3 regions of the Streptomyces sp. NPDC031064 genome follow, and region 3 is predicted to be linked to each of the others. Evidence: riboswitches for the same ligand, from Rfam matches in the RefSeq annotation. Region 3 holds a riboswitch; each other region holds the start of a gene.
What was found. Region 3 has a riboswitch for cyclic di-AMP ahead of ACZ46W_RS29115 (C40 family peptidase). Riboswitches for the same ligand answer to the same signal wherever they lie in the genome.
Positions count from the first base shown of each region.

Region 1: another riboswitch for cyclic di-AMP. It lies ahead of ACZ46W_RS23495 (transglycosylase SLT domain-containing protein); the one in region 3 lies ahead of ACZ46W_RS29115 (C40 family peptidase).
Region 2: another riboswitch for cyclic di-AMP. It lies ahead of ACZ46W_RS19325 (transglycosylase family protein); the one in region 3 lies ahead of ACZ46W_RS29115 (C40 family peptidase).

Region 1 is NZ_JBVIGF010000006.1:387,926-394,812, reverse strand. Features, by position in the region: gene ACZ46W_RS23495 (transglycosylase SLT domain-containing protein) at 479-1,246, opposite strand; cyclic di-AMP (ydaO/yuaA leader) riboswitch at 1,251-1,371, opposite strand; gene ACZ46W_RS23490 (nucleobase:cation symporter-2 family protein) at 2,003-3,421, shown strand; gene ACZ46W_RS23485 (transcriptional regulator) at 3,826-4,548, opposite strand; gene ACZ46W_RS23480 (endonuclease/exonuclease/phosphatase family protein) at 4,759-5,844, opposite strand; gene ACZ46W_RS23475 (Tm-1-like ATP-binding domain-containing protein) at 5,953-6,887, shown strand, end outside.
Region 2 is NZ_JBVIGF010000005.1:108,339-115,225, forward strand. Features, by position in the region: gene ACZ46W_RS19310 (DUF501 domain-containing protein) at 1-259, opposite strand, end outside; gene ACZ46W_RS19315 (FtsB family cell division protein) at 274-744, opposite strand; gene eno (phosphopyruvate hydratase) at 851-2,131, opposite strand; gene ACZ46W_RS19325 (transglycosylase family protein) at 2,389-3,057, opposite strand; cyclic di-AMP (ydaO/yuaA leader) riboswitch at 3,061-3,237, opposite strand; gene ACZ46W_RS19330 (transglycosylase family protein) at 3,497-4,432, opposite strand; gene ACZ46W_RS19335 (cytochrome P450 family protein) at 4,613-5,857, opposite strand; gene ACZ46W_RS19340 (nucleoside triphosphate pyrophosphohydrolase) at 6,144-6,887, opposite strand, start outside.
Region 3 is NZ_JBVIGF010000009.1:91,909-98,795, reverse strand. Features, by position in the region: gene ACZ46W_RS29140 (PspC domain-containing protein) at 1-410, shown strand, start outside; gene ACZ46W_RS29135 (LuxR C-terminal-related transcriptional regulator) at 407-1,096, shown strand; gene ACZ46W_RS29130 (alpha/beta hydrolase) at 1,213-2,454, shown strand; gene ACZ46W_RS29125 (C40 family peptidase) at 2,480-3,502, opposite strand; gene ACZ46W_RS29120 (hypothetical protein) at 3,740-4,093, shown strand; gene ACZ46W_RS29115 (C40 family peptidase) at 4,137-5,333, opposite strand; cyclic di-AMP (ydaO/yuaA leader) riboswitch at 5,332-5,499, opposite strand; gene pcrA (DNA helicase PcrA) at 5,754-6,887, shown strand, end outside.

The sequences.
Region 1 (6,887 bases), on a different contig from region 3:
TCCATTCCCTTCGCGCACCAAGAGATGAGGAGGGGAGGAGAGCACCGCGCACGCGGGTCATGGATACGCGTGCGCGCTCTTCGGTCTTTCCCCCGTCACACACCCCGTGCGATATCGGTCTCGCAGGGCCACTGGCATGCGCGTCTGCTGATGGCTCCTGATGCCTGAGTGCCTGTGTGAGTCTGGTTCGCCGCCCACACCATGGTCAAGGGACCCTTTCGGTCAACCGGCGATCACCGTGTGTGGAGTTACGTGGAGGCGGTTCGGCGAGGTCAGCGGGATATCGCCGGTGGGATATGAAGACCGAATTCACCAACGCTTCACAGGAAAATCCGCGCCGAGGTGGGAAACCGGCCGAATGCCAATCGGCCCGGCGCGCCGCCTTGTGTCCGGTTGGTGAGGAAAACGGGGTTCTGTTAACGCCGCCGGGGCCGGCCGCGTGCGTCGCGGCCGGCCCCGGCGGGGGAAAGCGGGTCGGTCAGTACGGACCGTTGACGTTGTCGATGGAGCCGTAGCGGTCCGCCGCGTAGTTGCAGGCGGCGACGATGTTGGCGACCGGGTCGTAGGCGTCGTTCGCCGTGCCCGGCACGTGGTAGGCCTCGAAGGTGGGCGCGATGACCTGGAGGAGGCCCTTGGAGGGAGTGCCGTTGATGGCGTTGATGTCCCAGTTGTTGATGGCGAGGGGGTTGCCCGAGGACTCGCGCATGATGTTGCGGTGGATCCCCTCGTACGTGCCGGGGATGCCGTGCCGCGCCATGATGTCCAGCGCCTCGCGGATCCAGCCGTCGAGGTTGTCCGGGTACGAGGCGGCCTTGGCGGCGACCGGGGCGGCCTTGCGCTCGGCGGACCGGTCGGCCCGCTCGGGCGCCGAGGAGCGCTGGGCCGGGGCCTTGGTGCCGATGGTCAGCTTGAGGCCGGGGCGGATCAGGGACGGATCGGCGCCGACGGCCTTCCGGTTGTCCTCGTAGAGCTTCTTCCAGCCACCGCTCACCCCGTGATCCCTCGCGATCTTGGAGAGGGACTCGCCGGCGACGACGGTGTGCGTTTCGGGGGCGGCCTTCTTGGCGGCGGGCGCGGCGGCCGTAATGCCGGTGGTCACCGAGTGCGCGGCGCTGCTCGGGGCGGCCGCGGCGGTGGTGGCACCGATCATGGGGAGCGCGAGTGCGGCGCCACCCGTTCCCGCGGCGACGAAGCGGCGGGCGAGCGGACTGTTCTTGGGGCGGCGGTGCTTACCCTTTGCGGGCATGGGGCGTTCCTCTCCGTCGCCTGCGAGGTGAGCTGTCGGGTTCGGACTGGAGATGCCCGGCCGCGGTGTCAGCGCGGCTTCACCCCGAGCCGTTCCGGTGTTCCCCGGACCGGCGGCTTACCTGGGTCCCCCGCTCCTGCCGTACGTACGTGAGTGGTGGGTGCGGTTTCCGGACGGCGGCAGGATTCGGCGGTCCATCCGGATTGAGGGTGACCGTAAGCGAGAGGGGTCGCGGGGAACAAGGCTGGAATTGAGCGCACGGGTCCTTGTCCGCACATCTGGCGGGCCGTCAACTTTGCTGCTGAAAAGCCGAAACAAGGCCCCGGCGATACCCTGGCACCGGTACGGGGCGGTGATTCTTGTCACGCGTGGCTGCCCTGGGCGACAAGTCGCTTATGTTCGCCGCAATATGGGCGGTGCAGGCGATAGCCGCGAAACCCTCATAGATGACTAAATAGGACGGAAGGCGCCCGGGGGCGGGTGGTATCGCCGGTTACTCGCGAGGAACACCAGGCGTGAACTAAGGTGAGCGCCCCGATCGGCTCCCCCTGTGGATCCCAGGACAAAACGGTCTTGGCCAGGTCGATCGAAGGATGTCCTGTCAATCAGGACGCACATTGCAGTGCAGGGCGACGTGATGTCGGCAACTCCGCCAGACGTCGGCTCCGTACGGGCCGACGAGCCCTCGTCCTGTCACCCGGGACTCGAGGTGTTGGCCCTTCTCTCATTCACCTACCTCGCGAAGGCAAGGCAGAGATGGCACGAGTCTCCCGACAGCACTCCGGCAAGAAGACGCATCCCGTCGACGAGATGCTCCCCCTCCCCAAGCTCACCCTCTACGGCTTCCAGCACATCCTCGCGTTCTACGCGGCGGCGGTCATCGTCCCCGTACTCCTCGGCAACGCCCTCGGGCTGTCCCGGGAAGAGCTGGTCTACCTGATCAACGCGGACCTGCTGACCTGCGGCATCGCCTCGATCATCCAGGCGCTCGGCGTCTGGAAGGTCGGCGCCAGGCTGCCCCTGGTCCAGGGCGTCACCTTCACCGCCGTCTCACCCATGGTCGCCATCGGCATCGGCGCGGGCGGCGGTACGGCCGGTCTGCTGGTGGTCTACGGCGCGGTGATCACCGCCGGTATCGCGACATTCCTTTTCGCGCCCTTTTTCGGGAAGTTGGTGAAGTATTTCCCGCCGATCGTCATCGGCACGATCCTCACCATCATCGGCATGACCCTGATACCCGTCGGCCTCCAGGACGCGGCCGGCGGCGCGCACCTCATGGGCGAGCCCGAATACGGCTCCGGGAAGAACCTCGCGTACGCCCTCGGCACCCTGCTGCTCATCCTCGCGGTGGTGCGCGTCGGCAAGCCGTTCCTCAGCAGCCTCGCCGTGCTCATCGGGCTCGTCGCCGGCACCGCCGTCGCCTGGCTGTTCGGCGACGCGCACTTCGGCGCCGTGAAGGACGCCGACTGGTTCGGCGTCAGCACGCCCTTCCACTACGGCATGCCGAAGTTCGAACTCCTGCCCATCATCGCCATGGTCGTGGTCATGCTGATCACGATGGTCGAGACGACCGGTGATGTGTACGCGATCGGTGAGATCACCCGCAAGAAGGTCGACAGCGACACCGTTACGCGGGCGCTGCGCGCCGACGGCGTGGCGACCGTTCTCGGTGGCGTACTGAATTCGTTCCCGTATGTGGCCTTCGCCGAAAACATCGGACTTGTCCGGATGTCAAAGGTGATGAGCCGTTTCGTGGCGGTAGCTGCCGGTGTCTTCATGATCGCGCTGGGGCTGCTGCCGAAGGCCGGAAGCCTGGTCGCCGCGGTGCCGCACCCCGTGCTCGGCGGCGCGGCCATCGCGATGTTCGGCATGGTCGCCACGGTCGGCATCCAGATCCTGGGCAAGGTCGACCTGCGCGAGGAGCGCAACGCCCTCATCCTCGCCGTCAGCCTGGGTGCCGCCCTGCTGCCCACGACGGTCGCGCCGTTCTTCGACCGCATGTCGGACGACGTCCGGGCGGTCCTCGACAGCGGCATCACCCTGGGCGGCCTCACGGCGATCGTGCTGAACCTGTTCTTCAACGCGTTCACCCGCCGCAAGGCGATGGAGATCGACTGGGAGGACTACGAGAACGACGGCACGCCGCCCCCGCCGGTCGGCGCCGCCACGCGCTGACCCCGGTGGGGCCGGCCACGCCCGCCCGGGCATCCCCCGCCGCCCCCTGCATCCGCCCGCCGGACCGGCCGCCGACTCCGGCCCGGGCGGGCGGACCGCACGGGGGGCCGCAGCGGGCGGGCCACGGCGGGTGCATCGCACGGCGGACCGGCCCGTGCGGACCGCACGGACGGGCCGCACGGGCGGGCCCCACCCGGCGGTGCGCACGGGCCGGTGCGCACGGACGAGCCGCGCCCGGCGGTCCGCACGGCGGGCCGCGGCGGTCCGGTCCGCACGGGCGGGCCCCACCCGGCGGTGCGCACGGGCCGGTGCGCACGGACGAGCCGCACCCGGCGGTCCGCACGGCGGGCCGCGGCGGCCGGACCGCATGGCGGGTCACACCCGGCGGTCCGCGCGGGGTGGGCTCAGTGGCCCGTCGCGTCGAACGGGGGCTCCTCGCCCACGTCGCCGATCAGCTCCCAGAAGTGGTCCACCAGCCGGTGCAGGTAGGCCGAGCGCTCGGCGGCGACCTCTTTGAGGCGGGAGTCGTCATTGCGGGCGACCAGGTGGCCCATGTAGCGCTCGGAGAACTCCGCGAACTCCGCGTGCATCGTGCGCAGCGCGTCGCCCACCAGCGTCTCGTTGACCACCACGATCTCGGCCACGGGCGCCACGTGGGCCTTCCAGCGGCCGTCGATGGCCGAGCGCAGGTGCCCGGCCAGCTCCTCGCCGCGGCCCATGATGCCGACCAGCTTGCGCAGCGACAGGCCGAGGGCGTCCACCAGCGCCCTGGTCTGCCGCAGGTCGCCGTCCCACTGCTGCGCCGCCTCCGCCTTGCGGTACTCGGCCGGGTCCATCCCGATCCGGTAGGCCAGCCGCTCCACGCTCAGTTGCCGGGCCAGCCGGTGCTCGGCCAGCGTGCGCGGCTCGACACCCATCAACGTGGTGGACGAGCACCACAGCACATCGGCGAGGGCGAAGAGCTGGGGCTCCGACGGGACGTGGGAGCCCTGCTCCCAGGCGGCGACCAGGTCGGGGTGGACCGGGACGCCGCACGCGGCCATGGAGTGGGCGACCTGAACGGTGCTCAGGCCCATGCGGGCCCGCGCCGCTCTGGCCTCCGCGGGGGAGAACGGAGTGCGGTACACGAATGAAACACCTCGCTGCACCCGGCGAGCGTAGGGCGCTTGGGGGAGAGGGAACCGGTGGATGAACATCCAGGAGCGGGCAGATTAACAGATGCCCGACTCGTGCGAATGCCCAGATTTTCCTTCGATCCCAAGGTGTAGCGCGCTTTATGGGGGTCCAAACGGTTGATGAAGGGTTCAATCCTCCCCCCGATCGAAGGAAACCGTCCGTTAGCCGGAAGCTGCCGGCCGGTAGTCGGACACCCCGGCCCCGGCGTCGACGCGCAGCGAGGTGACGACGGCGGCGTGGTCCGAGTAGAAGGGGCCGGGTCCGTGCTGCGGAAGGCGGGTGTCGACCGTGTGTGACCCGGTCACCGAGACGCCCGCTCCCCGCGCGAACACGAAGTCGATCCGGTCCGGCGTGATCATGTAGTCGTACTCCGGCAGCGGACTCCACGTCCGGCCGGCGGCCGCGCAGACGTCCGGGTTGGCGGCCCGGTAGGTGTCGGTGAACCCGGCGTCGGTCACCATCTTGGTGGCACGCAGCGCGTACCGCAGGCCGAAGTGGTCCGGGCACCCGGCGTACCGGGACGTCCAGTCGGCGGCCGGCAGGGTGTTGAGGTCCCCGGCGAGGATCACCGGATCGGTGTTGCCGGCCAGCATGGCGGGCAACTGCTCGCGGATGATGTCCGTCACCTGTGGCAGTTGCGCGCCCGACTCGGCGTCACGCACCTGGGCGGGCGAGTACGGAACCGGCCGGCCCTCCCGCACCGCCACCGCGTTCGCGTCGACCATGTCGCCGATCCAGGGATTGGTGTACCCCAGCCACATGTCGAACAGGCTGACCTGCCGGCCGCTGGGCAGCTCGACCCGCACCCCGCCGAAGTGGAAGTCGCCCACCACGCCTCCGGACGGCTTCGGGTAGACCTTCGTGACCGGATAGCGCGTGAAGATCCACAGGTTGTCGCTCCGGCCGGCGGTGATACGGGTCGCGCTGTACGTCCCCTTGCCGGCCCGCTGGGTCAGCCCCTCGCGGATGACGTCCGCCGACCCGTACGTCTCGACGGAGAAGAACACGTCCGGGGCGATGGCCACCACCTGGTCCACGACCCGGGGCAGGTTCTCGGCGCCGCCGAGGCCGTCGTTCCTGCCGCCGTGGAAGATGTTCCACGCGAGCACACGGACCTCGTCGGCGGTGGCGCGGCTGGAGGCCGACGCCGGAGCGGGTGTCAGGAGGAGCCCGGCGGTGAGCGCGACACCGAGCGCGAGGACGGCCGGGCGGCGCCATGCGCGGCGCACTGTTCCGAGAGTTCTCATGATGCCAACCAACCACGCACACATGGCCGTTGGGAGACCTCCCGGCGACGGAAGGCGGACGGAGGCCGCCCTCTTGTCGATCAGTCGATTCCGCCGGACAGTACGTGCATGGCGATCGTTGTGCTGCTCGGAACCCTCGACACCAAAGGCCTGGAGTACGGATGGCTGCGCGACCGGCTGCTGCGCCGGGGAGTCGACGTCCTCGTCGTCGACACGGGCGTCATCGGCGAACCACGGATACCCGCCGACGTCCCGCGCGCCGAGGTGGCCCGGGCGGCGGGCGCCGACCTGGAGCTGCTGCGGGCCGAGGGGGACCGGGGTGCCGCCGTGACGGTGATGGCCCGGGGCGCCGCCGAGACCGTGCGGCGGCTGCACGAGGAGGGGCGCCTGCACGGTGTCCTGGCCATCGGCGGCAGCGGAGGCACGTCCATCGCGACCCGGGCGATGCGCGGACTGCCGCTCGGGGTGCCGAAGGTGATGGTGTCATCGATGGCCGCCGGTGACGTCTCGGCGTACGTGGGCTCCGCCGACATCACCATGATGTACAGCGTCGTCGACATCGCCGGGATCAACCGCGTGTCCGCCCCCGTCCTGGCGAACGCCGCCGACGCCGTCGCCGGCATGGCCGAGGGCTTCGCCACCCGGGAGCCCGCGGCCGGCCCCGGCCCCGGCGCGCGGCCGCTGATAGCGGCCAGCATGGCGGGCGTGACGACGCCGGGCGTCGACGCCGCCCGCGAACGGATGACCGAGCTCGGCTACGAGGTGCTGGTCTTCCACGCCAGCGGTGCCGGCGGCCGCACCCTGGAGTCCCTGGCCGGGCAGAAGCTGTTCGCCGGCGTCCTGGACCTCACCCTCTGCGAACTCGCCGACGAGCACTGCGGCGGCATCCTCACCGCGGGCCCGGACCGGCTCGCCGCGGCCGGACGCCACGGGATACCCCAGGTGGTCGGCCCCGGCGCGCTCGACATGGTCAAGTTCGGCCCGGCCGACACCGTGCCCGCGCGGGTGCGTGACCGCGACGTACGCGTGCACAACCCCTCCAT
Region 2 (6,887 bases), on a different contig from region 3:
ACATCTCCTTCATGACGCCGTTCGCCTCCAGCGTGCCGATCGCGGAGGCCGCGCGCGGGCAGGTGAGGTAGTACGTCGTCGGGAACGGGGTGCCGTCCGGGAGCCGGGGCGCGGTCTCCACCACGTCCGGGTTGCCGCACGGGCAGCGGTGCGCGATGGCGCGCAGGCCGCGCGGCGGGCGGCCGAGCTGTTCCTTGAACGCCGCGACGTCCGCCTCGGTGGGCTCGGTGCGTTCGGTCTGCGGAGGGGGCGTTTCCATGCCTGCCTTGGGTTCTACTTGCGGTCGGTGCGGTCGGCGGTGTCCACGCCGTCCCAGAGGTTGGAGTACCAGGGGCGGTCGGCCGCGCCCTGGTCGGTGCGGCGCTCGCGCACCGCGTCGGGGTCGATGACCGTGTAGCCGGTCTCCCCGGGGAGTACATAGTGCAGGTGCTCGCGGGCGAGGCGCCTGATGTACGCGTCGTCCTGGAGCCGCGCCTTCTCGTCGCGCAGCCGTTCGACGCGCTCGCTCGCCTCGGCCGCGAGCCGCTCCTGCTCGGCGATCTCGGCGCGCTGGGAGACCCATTGGCGCATCGGGTAGGCCAGGGCGACCACCAGGGAGCAGACGACCAGTGCCAGGAAGGCCGCGCGGCCGGTGAGCCGGGAGCGGCGGGCCTGCCGGCGGGTCTGGGAGCGGTAGACGCGGGCGGCGGTCTGCTCGCCGAGCAGTCGCAGCCTGGTCGCGGTGGAGAACCGGTCCCGGGCCATGTCGTGTACCCGCCTCCCCTTGCCCGTTACGTACGTACGTCCCCGGACACGGTACGGGACCGTGGCCGGGGACGTACGTAACCGGGCTATGCGACCGGGCCGGTGATCAGCCCTTGAAGCGCGGGAAGGCGCTGCGGCCCGCGTACACCGCGGCGTCGTCGAGGATCTCCTCGATGCGCAGGAGCTGGTTGTACTTGGCGACGCGCTCGGAACGGGCCGGGGCGCCGGTCTTGATCTGGCCGCAGTTGGTGGCGACGGCCAGATCGGCGATGGTGACGTCCTCGGTCTCGCCGGAGCGGTGCGACATCATGCACTTGAAGCCGTTGCGCTGGGCCATCTCGACGGCGTCCAGGGTCTCGGTCAGCGAACCGATCTGGTTGACCTTGACCAGCAGGGCGTTCGCGGCACCCTCGTCGATGCCGCGCGCCAGGCGCTCCGGGTTGGTGACGAACAGGTCGTCGCCGACGAGCTGGACCTTGGTGCCCAGCTTCTCGGTGATGGTCTTCCAGCCGTCCCAGTCGTCCTCGAACAGCGGGTCCTCGATGGAGACCAGCGGGTACGCCTCGACGAGCTCGGCGTAGTAGTCCGTCATCTCGGCGGCCGAGCGGGACTTGCCCTCGAACTGGTAGGCACCGTCCTTGTAGAACTCGGACGCGGCGACGTCGAGCGCCAGGGCGATGTCCTTGCCCGGGGCGTAGCCGGCCTGCTTGATGGCCTCGAGGATGAGGTCGAGGGCGGCGCGGTTGGAGTCCAGGTTCGGGGCGAAGCCGCCCTCGTCGCCCAGGCCCGTGGACAGGCCCTTGTCCTTCAGGACCTTCTTCAGCGTGTGGTAGACCTCGGCACCCCAGCGCAGCGCCTCGGAGAAGGACTCCGCGCCGATCGGGGCGATCATGAACTCCTGGATGTCCACGTTGGAGTCGGCGTGCGAGCCGCCGTTCAGGATGTTCATCATCGGAACGGGCAGCAGGTGCGCGTTCGGGCCGCCCAGGTAGCGGAAGAGCGGGAGGTCGGACGCCTCGGAGGCGGCGTGCGCGACGGCGAGGGAGACGCCGAGGATGGCGTTGGCGCCGAGCGAGGACTTGTCCGGCGTGGCGTCCAGGTCGAACATCGCCTGGTCGATCAGCCGCTGCTCGGTGGCGTCGTAGCCGACGAGCTCCGGGCCGATCTGCTCGATGACGGCGAGGACGGCCTTCTCGACACCCTTGCCGAGGTAGCGGTCCTTGTCACCGTCGCGGAGCTCGAGGGCCTCGAACGCACCGGTGGAGGCACCGGACGGGACGGCAGCACGGCCGGTGCTGCCGTCGTCGAGGCCGACCTCGACCTCGACCGTGGGGTTGCCTCGGGAGTCCAGGATTTCCCGGGCTACGACGACGTCGATGGACGGCACGAGCATCTCCTTCTGGGATGTGACGCAAAATGTGACGCATGCGGTGCAGGGTCTCTTTGGCCTTGCGGCAAGAGCCTAACCGGCCGGGGAGCCGTGACCAGCCGACGCCCGCCTCCTGGGACGAAAAAGGGCTCACCAGGCTGCATTGCGGGCGAAACGCCACGAAACCTACCGGTCGGTAATGTGGCTGGAGCGCGGAACCCCGGCCCGGCACGCACGGGGGAAGGGCGCGCCGGGCCGGGGTGGTCCCGCGGGGGTCAGCTCAGGTGGAGCTGCTGGCCCGGGTAGATCAGGTCGGCGTCGTCGACGATGTCCTTGTTCAGCTCGAAGAGCTTCTGCCAGCCGCCCGCGACCTTCTTGTCGGCGGCGATGGTGCTGAGCGTGTCGCCGGCCTTGACCTTGTACTCGCCGTCGCCCTTCTCGACCTTCTTGCCGGTCGGGGTGGTGACGGTCTTCGGCGCGGCCTTCTTCTCGGCCTTCGGGGCGGTGCGCTGCTCGCTGCGCGTGGTGGGCTGCTCGGCCTTGCGCTCCTGGACCGGGGCCCCCTGGTACGAGGCGTTGGACAGGCCGACGCCGCAGTGCGGCCAGGCGCCCTTGCCCTGGCCCGCCAGGACCTTCTCGGCTATCTCGATCTGCTGCGACTTGGAGGCCTGGTCGGCGGTCGCGGCGTACGCGGTGCCGCCGTACGCGGCCCAGGTGGAGGCCGAGAACTGGAGGCCGCCGTAGTAGCCGTTGCCGGTGTTGATGGACCAGTTGCCGCCGGACTCGCACTGGGCGACCTTGTCCCACTCGGCGGCGGTGGCGGCCGAGGCGGACGTGGCGCCCATCAGCGGGGCGGCGACGGCGACACCGGTGATGCCGGCGAACGCGGCGAACCGGGCGGCCTTGGAGGGGCGACGGTGCTTGGCCTTGCTGGAGAACAGCATGGGACATCTCCTCACCGACGCCTGCGAGGTGAGCTGTCGGGTTCGGGCGTGAGCTGCCCGGCCGCGCGGCACCGCGGTGCGGCGCGCGGCTTCACCCCAAGCCGGTCCGCGCCATGTCTCCATGGCCGGGCCCGGCACTTACCTTGGGTCCCCCGCTCCTGCCTTCGGCGCGTGACGCGACGACTGTTCCCGTCGACCGGCGGCAGGATTCGGCGTTCCGGTCGATGGGGCCCGCGGTGGCGAGCGGTCACGACCGTAAACAGAGACCTCCCCGAAGTTCAAAGGCGGACATCGGGGTCAATCCGCCCTTATGCGCCTGCCCTTGACGGGCGTTTACGCAGGTGAAGGGCGGATTGTGCGCTTCGGGCGGCCACGGTGCGCCAGTTGGGGCGAAGAGATTCATGTCTCACTTACCCAGAAGTGGACATAACCCCTGCCCCTACGGCTGATCCGTCGTCAGGTCGAGGCTCTGACCGGGGACGATGAGGTCCGGATCGGCGCCGACGGTCTCCTGGTTGGCCTCGTAGAGGGCGGGCCAGCCGCCGGGGACGTCGTGCTCGTCCGCGATGCTCCAGAGGTTGTCGCCGGGGCGGACGGTGTACGCGCCGGGCTCGACACTGCCGGGGTCGCGCGACGCTCCGTCACCCCGGGAGGGGTGGCCGTCGCTTTCGCGCCCGGTGGCCGAATTGCCGGTATCAGCGGGCTTGGCAGGATCGGTGGGCTTGGTGGTGGTTTCGCCCTCCGGTGCGGCTGGGGCGACCGGGGCGGTCGGGTCGGTCGCCGGAGTCTCCTCGGGAGACGGCTCGCCGCGGTGCTTGCCGGTGCCCGGAGCGGGGGTCGCGCCGGGCGCCGTCGGAGCGGGCTCGGTGGGCAGGAGCGTTCCGGCCGGGCCGGTCGGTGTGGCGGCCGGGTCGGTGGGCGCGGCCGGGTCCGTCGGCGTGGCGGGCGCGGTCGGGCCTTCGAGGGTCTCGGCCGGGTCCGTCGGCTCGGCGCTCTGTGCCGGGGCGGACGGCTCAGGGGCGGTCTCGGTGGGCGCGACGCCCAGGTCGGTCCCCGGCGTCTCGGCGGCGCCGCCCAGGCCGGCGATCGGGGCGCAGGTCTCCCACGCCTTGACGCCCGTCGCCGCGTAGACCTTCTCGGCGACGGATATCTGCTCGGTGCGGCTGGCGAGGTCGGGGCGCGCGGCGTGGGCGAGGCCCCCGTACGACTCCCAGGTCTCCTGCGACATCTGGAGGCCGCCGTAGAAGCCGTTGCCCAGGTCGGCGCTCCACAGGCCGCCGGACTCGCATTCGGCCACCCGGTCCCAGGTGGTCGCGTCGGCCGCCGACGCGGAACCCGCGCCGAGCAGCGGGAGCGCGATGGCGGATCCGGTCACCCCTGCCGCGACGACGATGGCGGGGGCTTGACGGGGTCGTCGGTGCCGGCCGTTCCCGGAGCGCATGCGGTGCTGCCTTTCGCGTGACTGCTGAGGTGACGGTGAACGTAGCGGCATTCGAACGTCAGTCACAAGTCGATGCACCGGAGATTACGCGAAGATCACAGATCTGATGGGTCGTCAGCCGACATGAGGGGTGAACTCGACCGGGAGCGTGCGCAGTCCACGCATAATGAGCCCGCCACGCCACCGCAAATCGGTAGGATCCACCGCAAGTCGCAAGTCCGGCAGCCGGGTCAGCAGGGTCGCCAGGGCGGTCTGCCCCTCCAGCCGGGCGAGCGGCGCGCCCAGGCAGTAGTGGATGCCGTGCCCGTACCCCAGGTGCTGGTTGTCCCGCCGGGCCAGGTCCAGCGCGTCCGGGTCGGCGAACCGCTCCGGGTCGCGGTCGGCGGCGGCGAGGACGACGAGGACGGGGTCACCGGCCGCGATCCGCTCGTCGCCGATGGTGAGCGGCTCGGTCGCGAACCGCCACGTCGCCAGCTCCACCGGGCCGTCGTAGCGCAGCAGTTCCTCGACCCCGCTCTCCAGCAGCCCGTGCTCGCCGGCGGCGAGGGACTCCTGGAGCCGGGCGCGCTGGTCCGGGTGACGAAGCAGGGCATAGACCCCATTACCGATCAGATTCACGGTCGTCTCGAAACCCGCGAACAGAAGGATGAACGCCATCGCGGCGGCCTCGTTCTCGGTGAGGTGCTCGCCGTGGTCCGAGGCCTTGATGAGCCCTGAGATCAGGTCGTCACCCGGATCCTCGCGCTTGCGGTGGATCAGCTCGGCGAGGTACCCGCGCATCTTCTTCACCGACCGCGCGACCCCGCCGCGCGGCCCGCCGCCGTGCCGGATCATCATCCCCGCCCAGTCGCGGAAGTCGTCCTGGTCCTCACGCGGGACGCCCAGCATGTCGCAGATGGCGTAGATGGGGAGCGGGAAGGCGAACTCGTGGATGAGGTCGGCGCTGCCCTTCGCGGCGAAGTTGTCGATCAACCGGTCCGTCAGCTCCTGGACGCGGGGCGCGAACTCCGCCACACGCCGGGGCGTGAACGCCTTGGAGACCAGGCGGCGCAGCCGGGTGTGGTCCGGCGGGTCGATGTTGAGCAGGTGCGTCATCAGCTCGGCCTTGCGCTCACCGGGGATGCCGGTCTTGCCCTTGGCGTGCGCGGGCTCGTCGTGATGTGCGGGGTTCTTGCTCAGCCGCTGGTCCGCCAGCGCCTGCCGGGCGTCCGCGTACCGCGTCACCAGCCACGCCTCCACCCCGCTGGGCAGCCTGGTCCGGTGCACGGGCGCGTGCTCCCGGAGCCAGGCGTAGGCGGGGTACGGATCGGTGGCGAACTCCCAGGTGAAGAGTTCGGGCGCGGCGTTCGGGTCGTTCACGCCTCGACGTTAACGCGTCGGCGCCCACGCCCCTCGGGCACGTGCCCCGGCCCCGACCGGGGCGGGCCGCCCGGTAGGGGCGCCGCCCAGCAGGGGCGCCACCCGGTAGGGGCGCCACCCGGTAGGGGCGCCGCCCGGCGGGCGCGCCGCGCCCCGTGCGGGGCCGGTGCCGTCGCCCTCCGCCGCCCCGCACCGGCGAGGGCGCCACCCGGTAGGGGCGCCGCCCGGCGGGCGCGCCGCGCCCCGTGCGGGGCCGGTGCCGTCGCCCTCCGCCGCCCCGCGCGGGTCAGGTGCTCTGGCCCTCCGCCGTGCGGATCGCGTCCCGGTAGGTGCGGCCGGCGGCTCGCAGCGCGGCCTCGGGGTCCACGCCCGCCGCTTCGGCCCGTACCGCCAGGGCGAGCAGCTCGTAGCCGATGCCGTCGCCGGACGGGACCGGGACGTCCAGGCCCGCGTTGCGGACCCGGCTCGCGAGCTTGGCCGCCAGGGCGAGGCCGGGCTGGCCGAGCGGGACACCGTCGGTCACGGACGCGCGCTGCTTCTCGACCGCCTTCGTGCGCAGCCAGTGCTCCTTGACCTCCTCCGGCGTCTCGGCGCGCTCCTCGCCGAAGACGTGGGGGTGGCGGTGGATGAGCTTCTCGACGATCGTGCCCGCCACGTCGTCGATCGAGAAGGGCTCCTCCTCGTGCTCCTCGGCGATCCGGGCGTGGAAGACCACCTGGAGCAGGACGTCCCCGAGCTCCTCGCGCAGTTCGTCGCGGTCGCCGTCCTCGATGGCCTCGACGAGTTCGTACGCCTCCTCGATGCCGTACTTGGCCAGGCCCTCGTGCGTCTGCCGCGACGACCAGGGGCATTCGCGGCGGATACGGTCCATGACCTCGACGAGGTCCAGCAGCCGCGCGCCCGGCAGGTCGTACGAACCGGGGAGCAGCTCCAGGTCGGGCATCGACACCCGGCCGGAGCCCGCCATCCGGGCCAGCCCGTCCGTCAGGGCACGATCGCCCTCGCCGGTCGCGACGACCACCACCGTGCG
Region 3 (6,887 bases):
ACGAGGACCAGGAGCCGGACACCCTGGCCGAGGCGGTCAAGAAGACCGCCGCCGAGGTCGAGGACAAGCACGGCGTGCCCCTGGAGGTCGTGGTCGTCGGCGACTGCCCGCTCGACGAGAAACTGGCCGCCCAGATGCAGGCCGCGCGCGAAGCCATGGTCAACGCCGCCAAGTACGGTGGCCAGGGAGGGGCGGTGCAGGTGTACGCGGAGGTCGAGGGCCGGACGGTCTTCGTGTCCGTACGGGACCGGGGTCCGGGCTTCGACCTCGATTCCGTACCCGCCGACCGGATGGGCGTACGAGAATCGATCATCGGCCGGATGCGGCGCAACGGCGGCACCGCGCGGCTGCGGTCGGTGCCGGGCGACGGCACCGAAGTGGAGCTGGAGATGGAGAGGGCGGACGGATGACCGACGAGACGACGGTTTCCGGGGAGCGGCGGGTACGGGTGGTGCTCGTCGACGACCACCGGATGTTCCGCACCGGGGTGCAGGCCGAGATCGGCCGGACCGAGACGACGGGCGTCGAGGTGGTCGGCGAGGCCGCCGACGTCGACCAGGCGGTGGCCGTGATCACCGCGACCCGCCCCGAGGTGGTCCTCCTCGACGTCCACCTGCCGGGCGGCGGCGGCGTCGAGGTGCTGCGCCGCTGCGCGAGCCTGATGAGCGCCCCCGAGAACCCGGTGCGGTTCCTGGCCCTGTCCGTGTCGGACGCCGCCGAGGACGTCATCGGTGTCATCCGGGGCGGCGCGCGCGGGTACGTCACCAAGACGATCACCGGGACCGACCTGGTCGACTCGATCTTCCGCGTCCAGGAGGGCGACGCCGTGTTCTCGCCCCGGCTGGCCGGCTTCGTGCTGGACGCGTTCGCCTCGACGGACGCCCCGCCGGTCGACGAGGACCTGGACCGGCTCACCCAGCGGGAGCGGGAGGTGCTCCGGCTGATCGCGCGCGGATACGCGTACAAGGAGATCGCCAAGCAGCTCTTCATCTCGGTGAAGACGGTCGAGTCGCACGTCTCGGCGGTGCTGCGCAAGCTCCAGCTCTCCAACCGCCACGAGCTCACCCGCTGGGCGACGGCCCGTCGGCTGGTCTGACCCGGCCTGGTATGACCCCGGCTGGGGGCCGTCGGGCGCAGTCGGGAGGATTTGTGAGGTAACCGGTACATAGGAGCGGCAACCAGTACGGCACAGGTTCCCTCCTACTCCCCGTGATGAGCCTGACAGGTACTCCCTTCTTCGTGACCGCGGTGGTGCTGGCCGTGATCGCCGTCCTGCTGCCCCTGGCGATGTGGAGCCGTGTGCGCGGCCCCGCCGTCGTCCGGGGCGCCCTGCGGCTGGGCATGGTGGCCTTCGCCCAGCTCACGGCGATCGTCGTGGTCTTCGTGGCGGTGAACAACGTCAACGGGCTGTACGACAGTTGGGACGACCTGCTGGGCACCAGCGACCACGTCGACTCCGCCATCGACCTCGGCCCCGACGGCCTGGGCGGCAAGCGCATCTCCGACCTGCCGAAGGTCAGGCAGACCTTCACGCGCGTCGACGACCCCACCATGGGCCCCGGCGTACAGAAGACCATCCTGAAGGGTCAGATATCGGGGGTGAAGGCCGAGGTGTACGTGTGGCTCCCGCCGCAGTACGACGACCCCGCCTACAAGGACAAGAAGTTCCCCGTCGTCGAGCTGCTCTCGGGCTTCCCCGGCTCGCCGAAGTCCTGGTTCGTCGGCATGCACGTCACCCAGCAGGTGGAGCCGCTGATGCGGAACGGCACCGTCGAGCCGTTCATCCTCGTGGCGCCGCGCAGCCACCTCCTCGGCCACACCGATACCGGCTGCGCCAACGTACCCGGCAAGATCAACGCCGACACCTGGCTCAGCGTGGACGTGCGCAAGATGGTCACGGACAACTTCCGGGCCTCCGACAAGCCCGACGCCTGGGCGGTCGCCGGATTCTCGTCCGGCGCCCACTGCGCCACCAAGCTGGCCATCGCCCACCCCGACCGCTACCGCTTCGGCGTCAGCATGTCCGGCTACAACGACCCGGCCGCCGAGCCGTCCTCGCTCACCGGGAAGGACCCGGAGCTGCGGCACGCGCACAACCCGCTCAACATGCTCAGGTCCGCCCCGGTCCCGCCCCGCGTCACGCTGCTGCTCACCGGGGACGGGGGCGACGGCTACCAGCAGGGCGTCGCGTTGCGGGAGGCGTCCAAGCCGCCGACGCGCGTCGACGTCCAGCAGGTCTACGGCGGTCACCGCGTCAGCACGTGGGTGCGCGAGGTGCCGTCGGTCTTCCAGTGGCTGACCCAGCAGTTCCGCACCGAGGCCGCCGGCGCGGGTGCCGCCTCCGGTGCCGGTGTGGGCGCGGGTACGGGTGCCGGTACGGGTGCCGCCTCCGGTGCCGGTGCGGGTACCAGTGCCGGTACGGGTGCCGCCTCCGGTGCCGGTGCGGGCGCGTGATCGCCTCAGTGGACGAGCACTTCCCTCACGTCACGCGTGTGGCGCCCGCCCACGGCATCTCGTCGATCGGCGCGATCCGCACCGGGGCGCCCGGGCGCGGGGCGTGGATCATCCTGCCGTCGCCGATGTAGAGACCGACGTGGCTCACCCCGGAGTAGAAGAACACGAGGTCGCCGGGGGCGAGCGCGGAACGGGGCACGCGCCGGCCGGCGTCGATCTGGGTGTACGTGGTGCGGGGCAGCGACACCCCGGCGGAGCGCCAGGCGGCCTGGGTGAGCCCCGAGCAGTCGAAGGCCGACGGGCCGGTCGCGCCCCACACGTACGGCTTGCCCAAGGCGCCGTACGCGTACGAGACGGCCTGCGCCGCGCGGGGGTTGGGCGCCGGGACCGGGCCTCGCGGCGCGGTGCCCGGTGCGGTACGGGAGGGGGCGTCGTACGCGGCGCGCTGGGCGGCGGTGAGCCGGGCGAGGAGCTTCTCGGCGGCGGCGAGCCTGGACCGCACGGTGGCCTTGTGGCGGCCCAGCTCCGCCTGGTGGGCCGTGAGGTCGCGCTGCCGCCCGGCGGCCTCGGCGCGCAGCCGGGCCAGCTCGGTGACCTGGCTCCGGGCGACGGTGACGGCCGTGGCCTGGCGGTCACCGACCCGTTCCGCGAGGGCGGCGCCCTCCAGGTAGGTACCGGGGTCGCTGGAGAGCGCGAGCTGGGCGGCCGGGTCGAGGCCGCTGTTGCGGTACTGGGCGGTGGCTATGGAGCCGAGCGCGTTGCGGGCGGCGTTGAGCCGGCCGGTCCGGCGCGCGGCCTCGTCGCGCAGCGCGTCCAGTGACGCCCGGGCCCGTTCCGCCTCCTCCTTGGCGCCGTTGTACTTCTCGGTGGCCTCCTCGGCCTCCTGGTACAGCCGGTCGACCCTCGCCTTCACCTGGGCGGGGGTGAGGTGGGGCTCGGCGTGGCCGGAACCCTCGAAGGCGGTGGCGGTGGCCGCCCCGGCGAGCGCGAGGGTGACGGCCGTGCGGCCGCTCAGAGGGTGCTGCCTGGGCTTCCGGTGCGCTGCCACGGGACGGGTCACTTCCCTTCGGACGGGGCCTGGGGCGGCTGGGGAAGGACGCTAAACCTGGGGGTCACGGCGGGGCGGTGACATGACCGCAGTTGGCCGCAGGTGAGGGTTCAGGGAGCGGATCCGACAGAAGACACCCGCTCGGAATCCCGCATTCCGTATCAGCCGTGACCGATGCGGCGAATGAGGCAACCCTGACCGGCGGCCGGTGGTATTGCCCCGGCTAGGCTCCGCCCCATGGACGTACTCATCAATGTCTTCGTCGCGCTGCACATCATCGGTATCGCCGCCCTCCTGGGCGGCTTCATGACCCAGATGAAGGCGATGGGCGAGGGTACGGCGCGCTTCGGCCCGGCGATGCTGCACGGCGCCCTGACCATGCTCGTCACGGGCGTGATCCTGGTCGGCCTCAACCAGGCCGACGACCAGACCGTGAACAACATCAAGATCGGCGTGAAGCTGGCGATCCTGGTGGCCATCCTCGGCCTGGTCTACGTCAAGCGGGACGAGGAGCGGGTCGACAAGGCGGTCTTCGGCGCCGTGGGCGGCCTGACGATGGCGAACATCTTCATCGCCACCGTCTGGACCTGACCCGGGTCACCACCGTCTGGAGCTGACCCGGCTCGCGGGCCCGTCAGGCCGGGCGCACGCTGCTGTGGATGGGCATGTAGTAGATGGACTCCTCGCGGACGTTGGCGCCGGGCCTGGGGGCGTGGATCATCTTCCCGTCGCCCTTGTAGATGCCGACGTGGCTGATGTCGTCGTAGAAGAACACCAGGTCGCCGGGGCGAAGGTCCTCCGTGGCGACCCGCGTGCCGGCCTTCACCTGGTCCCACGTCGTACGGGGCAGGTCGACGCCCGCCGCCCGCCACGCGGCCTGGGTGAGCCCGGAGCAGTCGTACGAGCTCGGGCCGGTCGCCCCCCACACGTACGGCTTGCCCATCTGCGCCTCGGCGAAGGCGAGGACCTTGCCGGCCTTGGCGGTGTGGCCGCCGTCCCCCTCCGGCTGCCGGTCCTCCTCCTGCTGCCGCCCCTCGTGGCGCTTGCGGGCCTCTTCCGCCTCCGCCCGCGCCTTCTCCTCGGCGCGCGCCCTCTCCTCCGCCCGCGCCTTCTCCTCGGCCCGGCGGCGGGCCTCCTCCTCCCGCTCGCGCTCCAGCTCGGCCAGCCGCGCCCGCTCCTCGGCCGTCAACCGCGCCAGCAGCGCCCGCGCCTCGCTCAGTTGCCGCTGCACGGTCTGCTTGGCGGTACGGAGTGAGGCCTGCGAGGCGCTGAGCGACTCCAGTTGCCGCGTCGCCTCCGCCCGCTGCTCCGCGGCCTCGGCCTGCCGGGTCCGGTAGTCGGTCAGCGTCTCGTGCTGCCGCTCGGTGAGCCGGTCCATGAGCTGCGCCTGGTCCACGAACGCCTGCGGGCTGTCCGAGAAGATCAGCGACGCGGTCGGGCCCAGCCCGCCCGAGCGGTACTGGGCGGCCGCGTAGCTGCCGAGGGTGCGGCGCGACTCGTTCAGCGCTTCCGTTCGCCGAGCGGCCTCGTCGAGCATCCCGCCGACCTCGCGCCGCTGCCGGTCCGTGGCCTCCTTGGCCTTGTTGTACTGCTGCGTCGCCGTGCCCGCCTGGCGGTAGAGGTCGTCGACCTTTCTCTGGACCTCCTCGACCGTCGGCCCCCGGTCCGGGTCGGCCGGCGCACCCGGCGCGGCGGTCGCGCTCTGTGACGACAGGAGCGTGACCGAGGCCAGGGCGGCGGCCGTCGTGACCCCGACGGCGGGGGAGTGGGCATGCAGGGTCTGCAAGGTGCGCGATGCGCGCGGCTTGCGATGCGACGCCAAGGCCGGCATCTCCTTCCGTGGACCGCCTACCGGGTTAGCTGTCAGGTTCGGGCGGAACGGAAGGTGCCCTACGGCCGTGCCCGAGGGGCTGCGGGCCGATTCACCTCGGTCGTACGTGATGGGTCCCCGGTTCCGAACTGCCATGAGAGCAGCACGAATTCGGCGTGGGCGATCCGATTGGCGTGGTTCGCCGATGAGAGAACGGACCGCTTGGGCGAGCACGCTAGCCAACCTGTGGTGGTGCTGTGAAGGATGATGTTCGATATGCCCGATACGTTTTCGTGACCTTGGCGTGATGTCGTCGACTCGGTACGGAGGGTGACGAATCGGGCCTCTTCCGGGTCGGTCCACGGCTGTCGGCCGTTCCGTCCGCGGCTGTCGGCCGGTTCGTCCACGGCTGTCAGTGGGGCGGCCTAGACTCGATAGGCGATGAGCAGCCTCTTTGACGACAGCTTCCTGGCGGACCTCCGGAACCACGCCTCCGAGGAGCCCCCGCCGCCGCCCGAGGACTCCGAGGGCCCCGGGGACGCCCCGGCCGCGGAGGAGGTCCCGCACGACCTCTTCGGGGACCGCTTCGACGTGCCCCCGCCGCGGGACACGTACTACCGCGACGGTGCCCCGCGCCCCGTCGTCGACCCCGCCGCGCTGCTGGAGGGGCTGAACGACCAGCAGCGCGCCGCCGTCGTGCACACCGGCTCGCCGCTGCTCATCGTCGCCGGTGCCGGGTCCGGCAAGACCCGGGTGCTGACCCACCGCATCGCCCACCTGCTGGCCACCCGCCACGTCCACCCGGGCCAGATACTGGCGATCACCTTCACCAACAAGGCCGCCGGTGAGATGAAGGAGCGCGTCGAGCAGCTCGTCGGCCCGCGCGCCAACGCCATGTGGGTCATGACCTTCCATAGCGCGTGCGTCCGCATCCTGCGCCGCGAGTCGAAGAGGCTGGGCTTCACGTCGTCCTTCTCGATCTACGACGCGGCCGACTCCAAGCGGCTGATGTCGCTGGTCTGCCGCGACCTGGACCTCGACCCGAAGAAGTTCCCGCCGAAGTCCTTCAGCGCCAAGATCTCGAACCTGAAGAACGAGCTGATCGACGAGGAGACCTTCGCCGACCAGGCCGCCGACGGCTTCGAGAAGACCCTCGCCGAGGCGTACCGGATGTACCAGGCGCGGCTGCGCGAGGCCAATGCCCTGGACTTCGACGACATCATCATGACGACGGTCCACCTGCTCCAGGCGTTCCCGGACGTCGCCGAGCACTACCGCCGCCGCTTCCGCCATGTGCTCGTGGACGAGTACCAGGACACCAACCACGCCCAGTACACCCTCGTCCGCGAGCTGGTCGGCACCGGGTACGAGGACCTCGACCCCGCCGAGCTGTGCGTCGTCGGTGACGCCGACCAGTCGATCTACGCCTTCCGCGGCGCGACCATCCGCAACATCCTCCAGTTCGAGGAGGACTACCCGGACGCGACCACCATCCTGCTGGAGCAGAACTACCGCTCCACGCAGACCATCCTGTCCGCCGCCAACGCCGTGATCGAGCGCAACGAGAGCCGCCGC